Regions from separate parts of the Streptomyces sp. NPDC001663 genome, predicted to be linked through region 2. Evidence: riboswitches for the same ligand, from Rfam matches in the RefSeq annotation. Region 2 holds a riboswitch; the other holds the start of a gene.

Region 1 (9,569 bases), on a different contig from region 2:
AGAACAGCGCGCCGAAGACGAACGGGACCACGCCCCGCCCCAGCATCTGGAACAGCGCCCGCCCCAAGTCGCTTGCCAGCCACCACAGTTGGAGGTCGGCCGGCCGGTACAGGTCCACGGCGATCTCACCGGTGCGGATGCGCTCCATCAGATCCTTCTCCGCGCCACCGCCCTGGATCGCCAGCGTCGCGTACAGGCACTGGCCCAGCCACACATAGGTCACCGCCTGCGCCTGGTCGTACCCCCCGAGGTGCGGCTTCTCGTCCCACAGCGCCAGATACGTGTAGACGAGGATCACGCCGAAGACCGTGTTCGTGAACACCCCGGCCGCCGTGGCCGCCCGATACGTCGCGTACCGTCTGAAACCACCCGCCGCGACGGCCCCGTACAACCGTCCCGAGCCCACGTCAGTCAACCTCCCGGACCGCCCGACACCGAAGCGCAGGAGCCTAGTCCGCTGGTAGTGACGTACGCCACGCATTTTCCGGCCCCGGTGCGTGCCGTGATCCGGGAACGGAACGCATGGTGCGAGAGTCTTCAAGAGGGGACGCAGATGGCGTACGAGGGCGTACGGGAACGTACGACGCGAAACAGGAGTCCGTGCACAACATGAGCGACGAGCCGCAGCCGCAGCAGCCGACCCAGGGCTGGGCACCGAGAGAGCCGCAAAACGCTCCCCAGCCGGGCGGTGCTCCCGAGCCGAGCGGCAAGAAGCCGGGGCGGCCCAAGCGCACCGGCTGGCGTCGGCTGATCCCGACCTGGCGCATGGTGCTCGGCACCTTCGTGATCGGCATACTCCTGTTGATCGGCCTGTTCTTCCTCGGCTACTCCATGGTCAAGATCCCCCCGGCCAACGCCCTCGCCACCAAGCAGTCGAACGTCTACCTGTACGCCGACGGCTCCCAACTCGCCCGCGACGGCGAGGTCAACCGGGAGAACGTCTCGCTCGCCCAGGTCTCCAAGGACGCCCAGCACGCCGTCCTGGCCGCCGAGGACCGCGACTTCTACACCGAGTCCGCGATCGACCCCAAGGCCATGGTCCGCGCCGCCTGGAACACCGCCACCGGCAAGGGCACCCAGTCCGGCTCGACGATCACCCAGCAGTACGTGAAGAACTACTACCTGGCCCAGGAACAGACCGTCACCCGCAAGGCCAGGGAGTTCTTCATCTCGATCAAGCTGGACCGCACGGAGTCCAAGGACCAGATCCTCGAGGGCTACCTCAACACCAGCTACTTCGGCCGCAACGCCTACGGCATCCAGGCCGCCGCCCAGGCCTACTACGGCCAGGACGCCACCGACCTCGACCCGGCCCACGCCGCCTACCTCGCCGCGCTGGTCAACGCCCCCAGCGAGTACGACGTCATCGCGCACCCCGAGAACAAGGCCGCGGCCGTGGCGCGTTGGAACTACGTCCTGGACGGCATGGTCAAGAAGGGCTGGCTGACCGAGTCCGAGCGGGCCGGCCTGAAGTTCCCGATGCCGAAGGAACAGACCGTCTCCACCGGCATGTCCGGACAGCGCGGCTACATCGTCCAGGCCATCAAGGACTACCTCACCAAGAACAAGATCGTCACCACGGACGAGTTGGAGGCCGGCGGCTACCGCATCACCACCACCCTGCAGAAGAAGAAGCAGGACGCCTTCGTGAAGGCGGTCAACGACCAGGTGATGAAGAAGCTCGACAAGAAGAACAACAAGGTCGACAACTACGTCCGCGCCGGCGGCGCCTCCGTCGACCCCAAGACCGGCAAGGTCGTCGCCATGTACGGCGGCATCGACTACGTCAAGCAGTACACGAACGGCGCGACCCGCGGCGACTTCCAGGTCGGCTCCATCTTCAAGCCCATCGTGTTCGCCTCGGCCGTCCAGAACCACTCCGAGACGCAGGACGGCCAGACCATCACCCCGAACACCTACTACGACGGCACCAACAAGCGCCCCGTACAAGGCTGGAGCGGCGGCGGCTACGCACCGGAGAACGAGGACGAGGCGTCGTACGGCAACATCACCGTGCGCACCGCCACCGACAAGTCCGTCAACTCGGTGTACGCACAGATGGCCGTGGACGTCGGCCCGGAGAAGGTGAAGCAGACGGCGATCTCCCTCGGCGTCCCGTCCGACACCCCCGACCTGACCGGCACCCCCTCCATCGCGCTCGGCGTGAACACCGCCAGCGTCCTCGACATGGCGGAGGCCTACGCGACCCTCGCCAACCACGGCAAGCACGGCACGTACACGATGATCGACTCGATCACCAAGGACGGCAAGGACGTCGTCGAGCTGCCCAAGAACACTGGCACGCAGGCCGTCAGCCGCGAGGCCGCCGACACCACGACCTCGATCCTGCAGAGCGTCGTCGAGAACGGCACGGCCACCGCCGCCCAGGCCGCCGACCGCCCCGCCGCCGGCAAGACCGGCACCGCGGAGGAGGACACCGCCGCCTGGTTCGCGGGCTACACACCCGACCTCGCGACCGTCGTCTCCGTCATGGGCCAGGACCCGGTGACCGCCGCGCACAAGTCGCTGTACGGCGCGATGGGCCTGCAGCGCGTCAACGGCGGCGGCCCGCCCGCCCAGATCTGGGCCCAGTACACCAAGGCCGCCCTGAAGGGGAAGCCGGCCACGGACTTCGACCTCCAGCTGCAGCCGGGCGCCGAACAGACCGCGCAGCCCACCCTCCCGCCCACCACACAGCAGCCGGGCACCGGCGGCCAGGACAACGGCGGCGCCACCACGGGCGGCCAGGACGACCAGGGCCAGACCCAGGGCCAGGACAACGGCGGCACGACCGACGGCGGAACCACCACGACCGGCGGCACGGACACGACCGGCGGCACGACGGGCGGCACGACGACCGGCGGCACCACCGGCGACGGCGGGACGACCTCCACAGGCGGCACCACCGGCGACACGACGTCCGGCGGCACCACGGGAGGCACGGACACCGGGGGCACGACCGGCGGCACGACAGGCACCGACACCGGAGGAGTGTCCGCGGGCACAGGAGGCCCGCAGACCTAGTGACCCGAGGTCGCCTTCAGCCCCACCACGGCGACCAGCAGCAGAGACACGAAGAAGATCCGCGCGGCGGTGACCGGCTCCCCCAGCACCACCATGCCGAGCACCGCCGCACCGGCCGCCCCGATCCCGACCCACACGCCGTAGGCGGTACCAATGGGAAGGGACCTGGCGGCATACGACAGCAGCAGCATGCTGGCGACGATGCCCGCGCCGGTGAGCACGCTGGGCACGAACCGCGTGAACCCGTCCGTGTACTTCATCCCGATCGACCAGCCGACCTCGAGCAGACCGGCGACGAGCAACAGAACCCAGGCCATGACGGCACCTCCGGAAACAGGCGTTACAGGGGGTGCGTCGTCTTTGCTGTCACTGACTGGCTGTTGCTGCAGACCCGGTACGGCGCGTCTCGTCGGGCTCCTTCAAAGCTAGCAAAGGAACGGCAAAAGGGGCTGGTGACGATGGTCACCAGCCCCTTGGAACTGCTTGAACCGTTGAATTACAGGTAGAGGCCCGTCGTGTCCTCGGACCCCTCGAAACGGTCGGCGGCCACGGCGTGCAGATCACGCTCGCGCATGAGCACGTACGCCACGCCCCGCACCTCGACCTCGGCACGGTCCTCCGGGTCGAACAGGACGCGGTCGCCGGGCTCCACGGTCCGCACGTTCTGCCCGACGGCGACGACCTCGGCCCAGGCCAGCCGCCGCCCGACCGCCGCGGTGGCGGGAATCAGGATCCCCCCGCCCGACCGACGCTCGCCCTCACCGGTCTCCTGCTTCACGAGGACTCGGTCGTGCAGCATCCGGATGGGCAACTTGTCGTGCTGGGTGCTGTTTCTGTTGGCGCTCACGCCCTGAACCTACAGCTCTCGCTCAGCCCTTGCGCCGCCGGGTGCCGAGGGCGAGCAGCCCCACGACCCCGACGACCACGAGGGCGACGGGCACGACCCGCTCCAGCCGGGGCGCGCCCTCCTCGTCGACGAACTGGGCCTTCACATCGGTCACGACCTTGTTGACACCGACGTAGGCCCGCCCCAGCGTGTGATCAATATTGGACACAACCTTGGCCTTGGCGTCGCCGACGATCGTCTTCGGGTGCACCCGCACCCCGATCTCGTCGAGCGTCTCGGCCAGCACGTCACGGCGGCGCCTGATGTCCGCCTCGATCTGCGCCGGGGTTCTGGTGTCCGACGTGTCCGCCACCGTAGGGCCTCCGAAGTCAGCTGATGCCTGTTGCTGCTTGTTGCGGACAGTCTGTCAGCTCCGCCCGCCCCTGCACTGTCAGGACCCCCGGTTACGCTGGCCCAATGAGCGAGCGACTCCAGCCCGGGGACGTGGCCCCCGACTTCACCCTCCCCGACGCCGACGGCAACGACGTGTCCCTGTCGGCCCACAAGGGCCGCAAGGTCATCGTCTACTTCTACCCCGCGGCCCTGACGCCCGGCTGCACCAAGCAGGCCTGCGACTTCACGGACAACCTGGAGCTGCTGACCGGCGCCGGCTACGACGTCATCGGCATCTCCCCGGACGCCCCCGAGAAGCTGGCGAAGTTCCGCGACAAGGAATCCCTGAAGATCACGCTGGCCGGCGACCCCGAGAAGACGGTCATCGAGACGTACGGCGCCTACGGCGAGAAGAAGAACTACGGCAAGACGTACATGGGCGTCATCCGCTCCACGGTGATCGTGGACGAGGAGGGCAAGGTCGAACGGGCCCTGTACAACGTCCGCGCGACGGGCCACGTGGCCAAGATCATCAAGGATCTGGGTATCTGAGGGCCCATTTCCGCTGAGCGAGCGGCTCGCACCGGGGTGACCTGGTGCGGGCCGCTTTACGTTTCGGGCGTGACTGTCCGATTAGCGGTTCGTTACTCCGTGCGATGCCACGAACGCGTGGTCGGAACGGAGGGGCTCATGGGGGCCAGTGCGTACACCAGGGAGCGGCTGGAGGAGGCGGCTCGGGGGGCGCGGACGTTGTCGGAGGCGTTGGGGAGGTTGGGGGTGGAGCCGAAGAGCTGGAGGCGGCGATACATCTATGAACGGATGAAGAAGCTCGGGGTGGATGTCTCGCTATTCGAGCGCGAGGGGGCCAAGTGGACGAGAGAGATCCTCGAGCCCGTGGTCGCCCGATCGACGAGCGTGAACGAGGTACTACGGCGGCTCGGACTCGACCCGGTCGGCGGGCACCACACGAACATCTCGCGGCGCATCAAGGCGTACGGCCTCGACACCTCGCACTTCACGCCGGTGATCCGCACGGAGCGGCAGCGGCACAACCAGCGCCGTCGAACAGCAGAGGAGATCCTCGTCGAGGAGACCTCGGCACGCGCCACGCGCGTTCCGAGCAGCCGTCTCAAGCGGGCGATGCGCGAGTTGGGCATGGAGGAGCGATGCTCCCTGTGCGGTACCGAAGCGGTGTGGCTCGGAGAACCGCTCCCCCTTGAGGTCGACCACATCGACGGCGACTGGCGAAACAACCGCATCGAGAACTTGCGGCTGCTGTGCCCCAACTGCCACTCAACGACGGACACTTACCGGGGGCGCAACAAGGGGCGCACCTCATGACCGCTGGCGTGCAGTACACCCGCGAGCGACTGGCCGAGGCCGCCGAGAGATGTGCCGACATCGACGAGGTCATCGCCCTCTTCGGTACTCGGCCATACGGGAACCTTCGCCGCTACCTCGCGAAACGGTTCGTTCACTTCGGCATCGACATCTCGCACTTCCGCCCCTGCGGCAGACGCCCTCGCCCAACGGAGGACGAGCTGCGATCGGCCGTCGCCGAGTCATCCTCCCTCGCCGAGGTGCTGCGCCGCCTGGGTCGCCCGGGCAACGGCTCGCAACGTACCCAGCTGCGCAAGTGGATCACCGAGCATCAGATCACGACCTCGCACTTCCTGGGGCAGGCACACCAGCGAGGTAAGCCGAGCGCGACCGCCAAACGGCCCGAGGAGGTTCTCGTCCAGCACGACGCAAAACAGCGGACGAAGACCTCGCTCCTGCGCCGCGCGCTTCGCGACGTCGGTGTGCCAGAGGAGTGCGCCAGGTGCGGGGGCGGCGCGGAGTGGCTCGGAAAACCCATGACGCTGGAGGTCGATCACATCAACGGGGACTGGCGGGACAACCGGCGAGAGAACCTACGGTTGCTGTGCCCCAACTGCCACGCGATCACCACCACATGGTGCCGAGGGGGGCGACGGCGACAAGCGGTCCGCAGCGCCCAGTAGAGTAGTCAGCGCCGCGGGCCCGTATCCCAGCTGGCTAGAGGATGCCGGTTTAGGTCCGGTATGTCGTGGGTTCGAGTCCCACCGGGCCCACCCTGCAAAGGGCGCCGCACCAACAGGTGAGGCGCCCTTCAGCGTCAGCCCAACAGCTCCCGCACCACCGGCACCAACGCCCTGAACGCCTTCCCCCGATGGCTGATCGCGTTCTTCTCCTCCGCGCTCAGCTCCGCGCAGGTCCGCGACTCCCCCTCCGGCTGCAGGATCGGGTCGTAGCCGAAGCCGTTCGTGCCCGTCGGGGAGTGGCGGAGTACGCCCCGCAGCTGGCCCTCGACCACCCGCTCCGTGCCGTCCGGCAACGCAAGCGCCGCCGCGCAGGCGAAGTGGGCGCCGCGGTGTTCGTCCGCGATGTCGCCGAGCTGGGCCAGGAGCAGGTCCAGGTTGGCGCGGTCGTCGCCGTGCTTGCCGGCCCAGCGGGCGGAGAAGATGCCCGGCGCGCCGTTCAGGACGTCGACGCACAGGCCCGAGTCGTCGGCGGCGGCGGGCAGGCCGGTCGCCCGGGCGAGGGCATGGGCCTTGAGGAGCGCGTTCTCGGCGAAGGTCACGCCGGTTTCCTTGACGTCGGGGATCTCCGGGTAGGCGTCCGCGCCGACGAGGTCGTGCGGGAGACCTGCGTCGGCGAGGATCGACCTCAGTTCGGTGATCTTTCCGGCGTTGCGGGTGGCGAGGATCAAGCGGGTCATGGGCCAACAGTATTCCGGGCCCGTCCCCCACCGGGTTACGAGGTGCAGACCTTCGTCAGCTCGCCCGCCGCGTCCGTCACCGGGCTGACGTCCGGTGTGTTGTCGCCGTTCTTGATGGACGTACGGACGTTGTCCACGGCCTTGTTGAGGTCGTCGACCGCCTTGTTGACGTCGGCGTTGTCGGTCTTGTCGCCGATCTTGTCGAGGTTCTTGTCGATGGAGGCGAGCGACTCGTCGAGCTGGGTCGGGTCGTTCGACGCGTTCTCCACGGCCTGCTGGAGATCGGTGACGCTGTCGGCGATGGTGTCGGCGGTCTGGACGCAGTCCAGGGCCTTGTCGACGGCGTCGCAGCCGGTGGTCAGTCCGGCCGTCAGTCCGACGGCCGCCACTGCGGTGAAAGCGATGGCGATACGACGGCTCCGACGACTGCGGCGGCCTCGGCTCACGGCCATGACTGTGGTCCCTCCCATGTCCAGGCCCCGTTCAGAGGCCCCCCGTAACTGGTCGGGCGCACGGTGTTGTCCGTGCGCCCGCACTCATAGTGACGCCCGGGCGGGTGCCGGAGGTTGCCCCGGCGGCCGCCCTTTCTTGGTGCGCCCTTTACTTTTCGAGGACCGTATCAAGTGCCTTGCGCTGAAGGACAGCGAGTTCTTCACAGCCGGAAACCGCCAGGTCCAGCAGGGAGTTGAGCTCCTCGCGGGCGAAGGGCTCGGCCTCGGCGGTGCCCTGGACCTCGACGAAGCGGCCGTCGCCGGTGCAGACGACGTTCATGTCGGTGTCGGCCTTCACGTCCTCCTCGTAGCAGAGGTCGAGCAGGGGGACACCGCCGACGATGCCGACCGAGACCGCCGAGACGGTGCCCGTGAGCGGCTGGCGGCCGGCCTTGATCAGCTTCTTGCCCTGGGCCCAGGCGACGGCGTCGGCGAGTGCCACGTACGCGCCGGTGATGGCTGCCGTGCGCGTGCCGCCGTCGGCCTGGAGGACGTCGCAGTCGAGGACGATGGTGTTCTCGCCGAGCGCCTTGTAGTCGATGACCGCGCGCAGGGAGCGGCCGATGAGGCGGCTGATCTCGTGGGTACGGCCGCCGATCTTGCCGCGGACGGACTCGCGGTCGCCGCGGGTGTTGGTGGCGCGGGGCAGCATGGAGTACTCGGCGGTGACCCAGCCCTCGCCGCTGCCCTTGCGCCAGCGGGGGACGCCCTCGGTGACGGAGGCCGTGCAGAAGACCCTGGTGTCGCCGAAGGAGATGAGGACGGAGCCCTCTGCGTGCTTGCTCCACCCGCGTTCGATGGTGATCGGGCGGAGCTGTTCGGGGGTGCGGCCGTCGATTCGAGACATGCCGCTGAGCCTATCGGGACAAGCGGAAAGGGCCCCTCCCGCGGTGGGAAGGACCCCTCGAGTGAGCGAGCGCGGTGACTCACATCATGTCTTCGATCTCCGCGGCGATGGGGTCGGCGTCGGTGCCGATGACGACCTGGATCGCGGTGCCCATCTTGACGACGCCGTGGGCGCCGGCGGCCTTCAGGGCTGCGTCGTCGACCAGGCTTGCGTCGGCGACCTCGGTCCGCAGGCGCGTGATGCAGCCCTCGACCTCTTCGATGTTGTCGATGCCGCCGAGCCCGGCAACGATCTTCTCAGCCTTGGTGGCCATTGCATTCTCCTCACGCACGGTTGGCTCAACTTCGCGAGCGATTGCGTCGTGCGTACCGAAGGATGACGTCACAGCAGCCATATCGCCCGTAACTGGTCTACACCACCTGACAGGCGGTCGCCAACCCATGAGCACCGAGACCGAGATCTCCCCCGCGCGGCGCCGCTGGAACAGCTTGTTCCAGAGTCTGCAGAAAATGGGTCGCAGTCTCCAACTCCCCATCGCGGTGCTGCCGGCGGCGGGCATCCTCAACCGTCTCGGCCAGCCCGACGTGTTCGGGGACGACGGCCTCGGGTGGACGGACGTCTCGAAGGTGATGGCCGGCGCGGGCGGCGCCCTCCTCGACGGCTCTCTCGGCCTTCCCCTTCTCTTCTGCGTCGGCGTCGCGATCGGCATGGCGAAGAAGTCGGACGGCTCGACGGCGCTGGCGGCGGTCGCGGGCTTCCTCGTCTACTACAACGTGCTGCGCCAGTTCCCGAAGGACTGCCCCGGCGGGTCGAAGGCGGTGGCCGGGGTCGGCTGCCAGGTGTCCGACGGCACGGTGACCGTGTTCGAGTACCAGAATCCCGGCGTCTTCGGCGGCATCGTCATCGGTCTGCTCGCCGCGTTCTTCTGGGCGCGCTACCACCGTACGAAGCTGGTGGACTGGCTCGGCTTCTTCAACGGGCGGCGGCTGGTGCCGATCATCATGGCGTTCGTCGCGATCGCGTTCGCCGTGCTGTGCCTGTGGGTCTGGCCGCCGGTCGGTGATGCGCTGGAGAGCTTCAGCGACTGGCTGAGCGATCTGGGCTCGTGGGGTGCGGGCGTCTTCGGTGTCACGAACCGCGCGCTGCTCGTGTTCGGCCTGCACCAGTTCCTGAACGTGCCCATCTGGTTCCAGTTCGGCAGCTACACCAAGCCGGACGGCACGGTGGTGCACGGCGACATCAACATGT
Region 2 (9,569 bases):
CGACCTCGACCTGCCCAAGACCGGGACGGCGGGCGGCTCTTCGATCAGCTGGGCCAGCGACAACACCGCCGGCGTGTCCGACTCCGGCAAGGTCACCCGCCCAGCCGCCGGCGCACCGAACGCGCATGCCACGCTCACGGCGACCCTGAAGAAGGGCACCGTGACCGACACCAAGACCTTCGAGGTCACGGTCCCACCCGACTTCGACGACCAGACGGCGACCGAGCAGGCCGCCCAGGCCCTCGCCGTCCACAACCTCGACGACGTACGCGGCAACTTGACCCTCCCGGCGACCGGCTCCTACGGCACCGATGTCACCTGGTCCTCCGCCCAGCCCGACGTCGTCTCCGCCGACGGCATCGTCCACCGCCCCGCGCACGGCGACGGCGCCACCACCGTCGAGTTGACCGCCACCGTCACCAAGGGCGAGGCGAAGGCGACCCGCACCTTCACCGCGAAGGTCCCCGAACTCCCCGCGAAACAAGCCCTCAAGGGCTATATGTTCAGCTACTTCACCGGCGAGGGCACCGCGGACGGAGAGCAGCTCTACTCCGCGCTCAGCAAGGGCAACGACCCCCTGAAATGGCGGGAGTTGAACGACGGCAAGCCGGTCCTGACCTCCACGCTCGGCGAGAAGGGGCTGCGCGACCCGTTCATCATCCGCTCCCCCGAGGGCGACAAGTTCTACCAGATCGCCACCGACCTGAGGATCTACGGCAACGGCGACTGGGACGCCGCCCAGCGCACCGGCAGCAAGTCCATCATGGTCTGGGAGTCCACCGACCTGGTGCACTGGACCAACCAGCGCCTGGTCAAGATCTCCCCCGACAGCGCGGGCAACACCTGGGCGCCGGAGGCCTTCTACGACGCCCGGCGCGGCGAGTACGTCGTCTTCTGGGCCTCGAAGCTGTACGACAACGCCGACCACTCCGGCGACACGTACAACCGCATGATGTACGCGACCACCCGCGACTTCTACACCTTCAGCGAGCCCAAGGTCTGGATCGACCGCGGCTACTCGGTCATCGACTCCACGATGATCCAGAACAACGGCACGTACTACCGCCTCTCGAAGGACGAGCGGAACAACACCTCCTCCACGCCCAACAGCAAGTTCATCTTCGAGGAGAAGAGCGACTCGATCCTCAACCCGTCCTGGACCGCGGTCGCGGAGGGCATCGGCAAGGGCGCGATGAGCGCCGCCGAGGGGCCGTTGGTTTTCAAGTCGAACACCGAGGAGAAGTGGTACGCCTTCCTCGACGAGTTCGGTGGCCGCGGCTACATCCCGTTCGAGACGACCGACCTGGACTCCGGCAACTGGACCCCGGTCACCGACTACGACCTCCCGTCCAAGCCGCGCCACGGCACCGTCCTGCCGGTCACCCAGGCCGAGTACGACCGGCTGCTGCGTGCCTACCAGCCCGACCAGTTGGTGGAGAGCGTCCAGGACGTGACGGTGAAGACCAAGACCGGTCAGGCGCCGGTCCTGCCCGCCACGGTGATCGCCACGTACGCCGACGGCGTCAAGCGTCCGGTCGCCGTCAGCTGGGACGACGTACCGGAGTCCAAGTACGCGCAGCCCGGCACCTTCACGGTGACCGGCAGCCTGCCGGACGGCGCCGCTATCCCGGTACAGGCCCAGGTCACCGTGTCGGAGGAGGGAGCCGACGTCCCGGCCGATCTGCTGCTGGACTACGACTTCGACGAGACGTCCGGCAACATCGCGGTCGACTCCAGCGGCCACGGCTACCACGGCACCTATGTCCGTACGCCCGACTTCGGCACCGGCGTGCACGACGGCTCCTTCAAGATGTCCGGCGACTCCGCCACCTCCCCCTACGTGAAGATCCCGAACGGCGTGCTGAAGAACGCCGACAGCGTGACCGTGTCGACGTATGCGAAGTGGAAGGGCGGCGACAGCTTCCAGTGGCTGTTCGGGCTCGGACCCGACAGCAACAAGTACCTGTTCGCCACGCCCTCCAACGGCGGCTCCAGCCTCTACTCGGCGATCACGAAGGCGAGTTGGTCGGCGGAGTCGAAGCTGACGGCCGGCTCGCAGCTCACGCCCGGCGAGTGGCGGCACGTGACCGTCACCCTCGACGGCTCGAGCGGCACGATGGTCCTCTACGTCGACGGCGTCGAGGCGGCCCGCACGACGACCACCATCAAGCCGTCCGAGCTGTACGACGCGAACAAGGACTACAGCGGCTACATCGGCCGCTCGCTGTACTCGGCCGACCCCTACTTCGGCGGCGAGGTCGACGACTTCCGCATCTACGACCGGGCCCTGTCGGCCGCGGAGGTCATGGAGCTCAGCGGCAACACGGCGGGCATCGCGAAGGCGACGGAGTCCGGGCTGAAGGTGGACGCGATCGTCGACAACGCCGACAGCAAGATCACGCTGCCGATGAAGGAAGGTGCCGGTCTCACCGCCCTGGCACCGGAGTTCACCCTCGCCCACGGAGCGGCGATCAGCCCGGCCTCGGGCAGTGTCCAGGACTTCAGCAAGCCGGTGACGTACGAAGTGACCGGGTCCGACGGCAAGAAGCGCACCTGGACGGTCGCCGCGCTCGTCATGAAGAGCCCGGTCCTGCCGGGGCTGAACGCCGACCCGAACATCGTCCGCTTCGGCGACACCTTCTACATCTACCCGACCACCGACGGCTTCGACGGCTGGAGCGGCACGCAGTTCAAGGCGTACTCCTCCACCGACCTGGTGCACTGGAAGGACCACGGCGTCATCCTCGACCTCGGTCCCGACGTCTCCTGGGCGGACAGCAGGGCGTGGGCGCCGACGATCGCCGAGAAGGACGGCAAGTACTACTTCTACTTCTGCGCGGACGCCAACATCGGTGTCGCGGTCTCGGACTCGCCGACCGGCCCGTTCAAGGACGCGCTCGGTCAACCGCTGCTGAAGGCGGGCCAGTTGAGCGGCCAGATGATCGACCCGGCGGTGTTCACGGACGACGACGGGCAGTCGTATCTCTACTGGGGCAACGGGCATGCGTACGTGGCCCCGTTGAACGACGACATGACCTCCCTCGACACCTCGAAGGTCAAGGACATCACCCCCAGCGGCTACAACGAGGGCTCCTTCGTCATCAAGCGCAAGGGCACCTACTACTTCATGTGGTCGGAGAACGACACCCGCGACGAGAACTACCGCGTCGCCTACGCCACCGGCCCCTCTCCCACGGGCCCGTGGACCAAGCAGGGCGTGATCCTCTCGAAGGACCTCTCCCTGGGCATCAAGGGCACCGGCCACCACAGCGTCGTCCACGTCCCGAACACCGACGACTGGTACATCGCCTACCACCGCTTCGCCGTCCCCGGCGGTGACGGCACGCACCGCGAAACCACCATCGACAAGCTGGAGTTCGACTCCGACGGCCTGATCAAGAAGGTCGCGCCCACGCTGACGAGCATCGACCCGGTGACCATCGTGCACGCCGGCGACGACGTCAGCGGGACGGAGGGCGACGCGATCGCGCTGAACGGCACCATCTCCGGTGCGGGCAGCCCGAGTTGGACGGTCGAGGAGGGAGCGCCCTGCACCGTCGCCGACCCCGGTGCGGCGAAGACCACGATCACCTGCACCGACAACGGCACCTACACGCTCACCCTGACCGGCGGACGCAGCAGCGACACGGCGACCGTCAAGGTGGCCAACGCGGCACCGGTCATCACCTCCGCCGAGGGACCGCGGTCCGCCGTGTCGGTCGGCCAACGCACGGTCGTCACCGCCGAGTTCACCGACCCGGGTGCGAACGACACCCACACCTGCAAGGTCGACTGGAAGGACGGCGGCGACCCACAGCCCGGCACCGTGACCGCCGCCGGCTGCCGGGCCGAACACACCTACGCCAAGGCCGGCATCCGCCACCCGGTGATCACCGTCACCGACGACGACGGCGCCACGGACACCAAGACCCTCCCCGAACTGATCGCCTACGACCGCTCCGCCGGCCCCGCGCTCGGCACCGGCGTCTTCACCTCCCCCGCCGGCGCCTACCCCGCCAAGCCGGACCTGACGGGCAAGGCCGCCTTCTTCTTCACGGCGTTCTACCCGAAGGGAGCCACCGCCCCCACCGGCCAGGCCTCCCTCGAACTCGGCGCGGCCAAGCTGCAGTTCCGCTCCACCGGCTCCGACTGGCTCGTGGTCACCGGTTCCCAGGCGGTCTACCAGGGCTCCGGCACGGTCAACGGCACCGGCGGCTACGCCTTCCGCGTCACCGCCACCGAATCTCCGGACACCTTCCGCATCAGGATCTGGAAGAAGTCCGGCGGCCAGGTCGTCTACGACAACGCCACCAGCCCGAGGCTCTTGGGCACCGTCACCATCGGCAACCGCACCCGGTGAGCCGAACCGGATGAACTCCTACCCCCACAGGAGGACGCCCACATGAGTTCACGAAGGACAGTGGTCGCCGCCGCGCTGGCGGCCGCCCTGCTGGCGGGCCCGGGCATCGCCCAGGCCGCCCCGCAGACGGCACCGGCGCCGCAGGAGCAGGTGGCGGCGGCCACCATCACCTGGACCCTGGAGCGGGCGAGCAATCCCACCCAGGACCAGCAGTCGGCGTACGACCTGATCACCAAGGCGATGAACGCCGCGGTCGCCCGGTACAACAACCTCAGCGACCTCGGCAAGAGCATCACCGTCCGCTACGACCCCAGCGTGGGCACCGCCGACGGCAGCAACAACGGCACCATCCGCTTCGGCAGCAACCGCAGCTACATGACCGAGCGGACCGCCCTGCACGAGATGGCCCACACCATCGGCGTCGGCACCAACGCCAGCTGAAACACCCTGGCCGGCGGCGGGACTTGGCACGGCGCGCAGGCCACCGCGCTGGTCAGGCAGTTCGACGGCTCGGGCGCCACGCTGTCCACCGGTGGCGGCCACTTCTGGCCCTACGGCCTGAACTACGAGAACGAGTTCTCCAACACGGCGGCCGACCGCCACGTCCAGATCGTCGCCGCGATGGTCCGCGACGGTCTGTGACCGCAGGGCCGGTGCCTCAGCGGGCGCATCCGGGGCTTGGCGCTCCGGGTGCGCCCGTGGCGTTCGTCCCCTGCTCGCCGTCCTGGAAGAGCCCGGAGCGCGAGGGCTTGTCGTGCGTCCTCGCGTCTGATTGGGTACGGCGCGCCGGACACGCGAGGGGCGCGTCGGGCGGGAGGGAACAGAAAACGTGCAGCCTACGGCGCAGCAGGACATCCGCGGGCCTCTGCCCGAAGGGCTCGCACGAGCGATACGTGAGACCGCCGGGGACATCGCCACGCTGTTGGAGAGCGCGTCCGACACGACGGTTCCCGTACCGGATTCGCAGTGGACGCTCGGTGAGGCGGCCGCCCATCTGGCACTGGCCAACGAGCTGATGGCCGACCTCGCAGCCGGGCACGAACGCCCCTACGGAGACGGCACGCCGCAGAGTCTGGCCGCGGCCAACGCCCAGGCCCTCGACGCGTTCGCGGAGCGCGGGGCGCAGCCGCTGGCGTCGATGATCACGGAGCAGGCCGACCTGTTCCTCGACGCCATGGACCGGGCCGCGAACGACGAGAGCACCGCCGACCCGGCCCTCGTCACGCCTCTGGGCCCCATGGACCGGCACGTGCTCGCCTCCTACCTGCTGACGCACATGCTGGGCCACGGCCACGGCCACGACCTCGCTCGCGCGCTGCACCGCCCGCACATGATCGACCGCGACCGGGTCGGGCTGTGCATGCCGTTCATGCTCTCGGTCATGCCGCGCGTCGTCGACGCGGCCGCCACCGCCGATCTGGCCGCCCGCTATGTCGTCCGTCTGCGGGGCGGCGCGGCGTTCGGCGTCGGCCTGGGCGACGGCGCCGTGCACGTGAGCCCGACGCCGCTGGAACGTCCGGACTGCACCATCCTGATCGAACCCGTGACCTTCCTCCTCATAGCGCTGGGCCGGCGCAACCCGTGGCGGGCCATCGGGCGCGGACAGGTGCTCGCCTGGGGACGCAAGCCCTGGCTCGCGCCCCGCTTCCCGACGCTGTTCACGGCACCCTGATCCCCTGGCGGGCAGCTGCTCGCCCGTACTCGATGTGCGCTGATAGCGTCCCCGATGGAGACGCGAGCGCGTGTCTTCCCGGACGAGATGTGCGCCGTACCCGGCCCGCCAAGACGACGCACTTCAGGAGGCAGCGTGTCCGGTGCGGGTGAGCTCGGGGTCCGGAAGCTCAGCGCGGAGCCACTGGGCGTCGACTGGATTCACGGGTCGCCGTCGGCCAAGCACAACACCGACCCCGATCTTCAGGTGCACTGGTACGACGAGCACACGGTGTTGCTGAGGCAGAACAAGGCGATCAACTACGAGGCTCCGTTCCTGTACTTGTTGTTCGGGGAGCGCCAGGCGGTCCTGATCGACACGGGTGCCACGGCGTCACCGGAGTTCTTTCCGGTCCGCCGGACCGTCGACGGCCTTGTCGCGACGTGGCTGGCCAATAACCCCCGCGACTCCTATGGCCTTCTCGTCCTCCACACGCACTCGCACGGCGATCACGTCGCGGGCGACGGCCAGTTCCTGGGCCGGCCGGACACGATCGTGGTGGACGGCGACCGGGATGCGGCCTGGGCCTACTTCGGGTTCGCCAGCGACCCGGAGGCGGTGCGACCCCTCGACCTCGGGGGCCGGGTGCTGGAAGCGCTCGCGACTCCGGGCCATGACGCTGCGGCGATCACCTTCTACGACCCGTGGACCGGGTTCCTGCTGACGGGAGACACCGTCTACCGCGGACGGCTGTACATCGAGGACTGGTCGGCCTTCTCACGGACCATCGACCGGCTGATCGCATTCGCCGACCACCGTCCGGTCACCCACGTTCTGGGCTGCCACATCGAGATGACACGCGAGCCCGGTGTCGACTACCCGATCCGCACCACGTACCAGCCGGACGAACCCCCACTCGAAATGACCCCGGCCCACCTGCACGCCGTGCGCGCGGCCCTGGACGAGGTCGGGCCCCACCCCGCTCGCCGCGCGTTCGCCGACTTCATCCTCTGGCCGGCGCCCATGAGGGGCACGGGTGGAGTCGCGCCGATACGCTGAAGATGCTCGGCAAGGCAGCGTGCACTCAGCCGGAACTCCAGCGACCGCAGCACAGGAGGAACCGTGACCGGTCAGTTTGAGGCGACAGCCGAGATCAACCGCCCCATCGAGGAGGTCTTCGCCTTTCTCTCCGACGGCACGAACGACCCCAAGTTCAGCCCGAGGGTCCAGGCGATCACGAAGACTCCGGAGGGGTCGACGGCCGTGGGCACGGTCTTCACGAGCACGGTCAAGGACGCCGGCATGAAGACGGGCCGGAAGTTCCGGATCACCGAGTTCGAGGCTCCCCACCGAATCCGCTGGGCGGAGATCTCGAAGAACATCGTCACGGCGGACGAGGGGGGCTACGACCTGGAGTCCACCGGTCCGGGCACGACCAGGGTGAGGATCTTCAACGTCCTCGAAGGCCACGGCATCGGAAAGCTGCTGGTGGGCTTCGCACTGAGTGCGGCACGCAAGGACGCGCCCGCGTTCGGCCAACGCATCAAGGCGGCCGTGGAGGCGTCCTGAGAAAGGCAGGGGGCGCGCTGGTGCGGCCGCTGCGGCGGCGCACGGCGATGGGCGTACCGGCGTGGAGCGAGGCCGGTGCGGGCCGCCGGCGCCACCCACGCGCCCACGCCCCGCACCCGGCATCACAAGCTGGTGATCAGCCCCCGCTCTTACGCCGAAACGTCCGCTGGCTCGCGGCCGGGCCGTGCGCGCCACGGATCTTCGACGCGTCCGTGTGCGCGGCGCCCTCCGTCTGCTCACCGCGCTTGCGCGCGAGGGCCTCACGGAACTTGCGCTTGAGGTCGTACTGGCCCTCCTCGTCGGGCGCCAGAGGAGAGCGCTCGGCGTCAGCCGGCTCCGGGCCGTCCTGCGGTGAAGAATCGGCAGTCATGGTGACCTCCTGCGTTCGCACGGTTGAAGACACAGCGTGTCATGCCGAGCGCGGGGACGGACACCATGACCACTGCCGCCGACCAGGTCGGTCGGACTGAGCGTGGCGTCGTGCGGGCGATGGGCTTGCTTGAGCTCCGCTGTGTCGCCCTTCGCCTCGCCGTCGAGGAAGAGCTGCACGACCTCGCGCACCTCGTCGTTCTCGCGGACTGCGGTCGTCCAGGAACTCGGCGAGCGGCGGCTGCGCCATGAACCGCCGCACCAGGGCGCTGAAGTTCACGTGGAACGCGGACGGGACACTGAACTTCGGCACGCCTGTCTCCCTCGGAGCCACCCTGCCGGTCCCGCCCGGGGAGTAATGCTGCTGTCAGGTTCGTCGGCCGACGGCGACGAAGTTGGCGGCGAAGAAGCGGACTTCGCTGCGGGCGTGCTCGGCGCGCTGGAAGGCGCCGTCCCAGCGGGCGATGTCGTCGGGGGTCGCGAGGCCCTCGGCGATCAGCGCGTCGCGGGCGGCCCAGACGGGGCCGCGCATGCCGGGCGGCGGTGTCAGGACGGTGATGTGGCCCTCGAAGGCGATGATCTCCAGGCCGGCCGCGGTGAGCAGTTCGTCGAGCCGGGTGCCGACGGTCAGGTCGTTGCCGCGGCGGCGGTGCAGTTCGCGGTAGCGCTCGTCCATCTCGTCGAACACGGGACCGGCGCCGCGCAGCCGGGAGGAGCTCGCGTCGATGTCGACCAGGTACACCGCGCCGCCGTCGGGCTTGGCCAGGGCGGCGAGGTGGTCGACGATCGCCTGCTCACGGCCGCCGTTGTGGGCCAGGACGTGCCGGAGCATCACCAGGTCGAAGGTGCCGGCGGCCAGCCCGGTGGCGTCGGCGGAACCGACGGAGGTGTGCACCGGTACGCCGGAGCGTGCGGCGAGCGCCGAGGCGACGGCGAGCGCGTCGCCGTCCCGGTCGACCGCCCATACGGCGCCGTCCGGGGCGGCGATGGCCGCCAGCCGAACCGCGATCGCACCGGGCCCGCAGCCCACGTCGGCGATCCGCGCACCGGGGACCGCTCCGGCGGCGCCCCATAGCTCACGCTCCCGCCGCTCGGCGGAATCCGCCATGATCCGGTAGCGCTCGACCTCCGAGTCGTTGAGGGTCAGTGCGTAGTCGGCCACGTCGCTCTCTCCTCTCACCGGTCGTGCACCAAGCGTGCCTGGCGAACTCATCGGTCATGGGCCAGGCTCGCCCAGGAGTCGGCGCAAGCCACGGTCGAGGGCGGGCAGGAGGGATGTCTGACCGGTGATCGTGAACCAGTTGTACAGCTCGAGGGCGAGCGCGATGCGGTAGAGCGGCAGGCGCGAGCGCCAGGCCTCTGGCCACTGGCCGGGCTGCTGTCCGGCTGCGGACACGCCGTACCCGGACAACAGCCCGGCGATTTTCGTTGCGTCCCCGTTCATGGAGAACGCGTCCAGGCGCACGAAGTCCATCAGCGGGTCTGCCGCGTGCAGGTTGGCCGGGTCGAGCAGGCCGGTCAGCGAACAGGTGCCGTCGTGGGCGAGCTGTACCAGGAGGTTGGGCTCGTGCACGTCGCCGTGGCAGTAGGCGGGCCGGGGGCATGCGGCGAACGCCGAGG

What was found. A riboswitch is a leader RNA that binds a small molecule or an ion and turns the genes downstream of it on or off. The one in region 2 is predicted to bind guanidine.
Region 1: it holds a riboswitch for guanidine, as region 2 does, so the genes downstream of both, ACFY1L_RS48015 (DMT family transporter) here and ACFY1L_RS42270 (MBL fold metallo-hydrolase) in region 2, are expected to answer to the same signal.

The regions. Positions count from the first base shown of each region.
Region 1 covers NZ_JBIAUR010000023.1:17,047-26,615, forward strand. The annotation lists gene ACFY1L_RS48005 (ABC transporter permease) at 1-406, opposite strand, end outside; gene ACFY1L_RS48010 (transglycosylase domain-containing protein) at 610-3,024, shown strand; gene ACFY1L_RS48015 (DMT family transporter) at 3,021-3,341, opposite strand; guanidine-III (ykkC-III) riboswitch at 3,373-3,465, opposite strand; gene ACFY1L_RS48020 (co-chaperone GroES) at 3,521-3,823, opposite strand; gene ACFY1L_RS48025 (DUF3618 domain-containing protein) at 3,894-4,223, opposite strand; gene bcp (thioredoxin-dependent thiol peroxidase) at 4,328-4,795, shown strand; gene ACFY1L_RS48035 (HNH endonuclease signature motif containing protein) at 4,934-5,584, shown strand; gene ACFY1L_RS48040 (HNH endonuclease) at 5,581-6,246, shown strand; tRNA gene ACFY1L_RS48045 (tRNA-Leu) at 6,262-6,336, shown strand; gene rdgB (RdgB/HAM1 family non-canonical purine NTP pyrophosphatase) at 6,381-6,983, opposite strand; gene ACFY1L_RS48055 (hypothetical protein) at 7,019-7,435, opposite strand; gene rph (ribonuclease PH) at 7,584-8,321, opposite strand; gene ACFY1L_RS48065 (glucose PTS transporter subunit EIIB) at 8,401-8,634, opposite strand; gene ACFY1L_RS48070 (PTS transporter subunit EIIC) at 8,762-9,569, shown strand, end outside.
Region 2 covers NZ_JBIAUR010000017.1:119,106-128,674, forward strand. The annotation lists gene ACFY1L_RS42255 (family 43 glycosylhydrolase) at 1-4,360, shown strand, start outside; partial or broken gene ACFY1L_RS42260 (hypothetical protein) at 4,403-5,002, shown strand; gene ACFY1L_RS42265 (maleylpyruvate isomerase family mycothiol-dependent enzyme) at 5,190-6,032, shown strand; guanidine-III (ykkC-III) riboswitch at 6,087-6,155, shown strand; gene ACFY1L_RS42270 (MBL fold metallo-hydrolase) at 6,168-7,070, shown strand; gene ACFY1L_RS42275 (SRPBCC family protein) at 7,134-7,580, shown strand; gene ACFY1L_RS42280 (DUF5302 domain-containing protein) at 7,717-7,950, opposite strand; gene ACFY1L_RS42285 (class I SAM-dependent methyltransferase) at 8,317-9,111, opposite strand; gene ACFY1L_RS42290 (phosphotransferase family protein) at 9,166-9,569, opposite strand, start outside.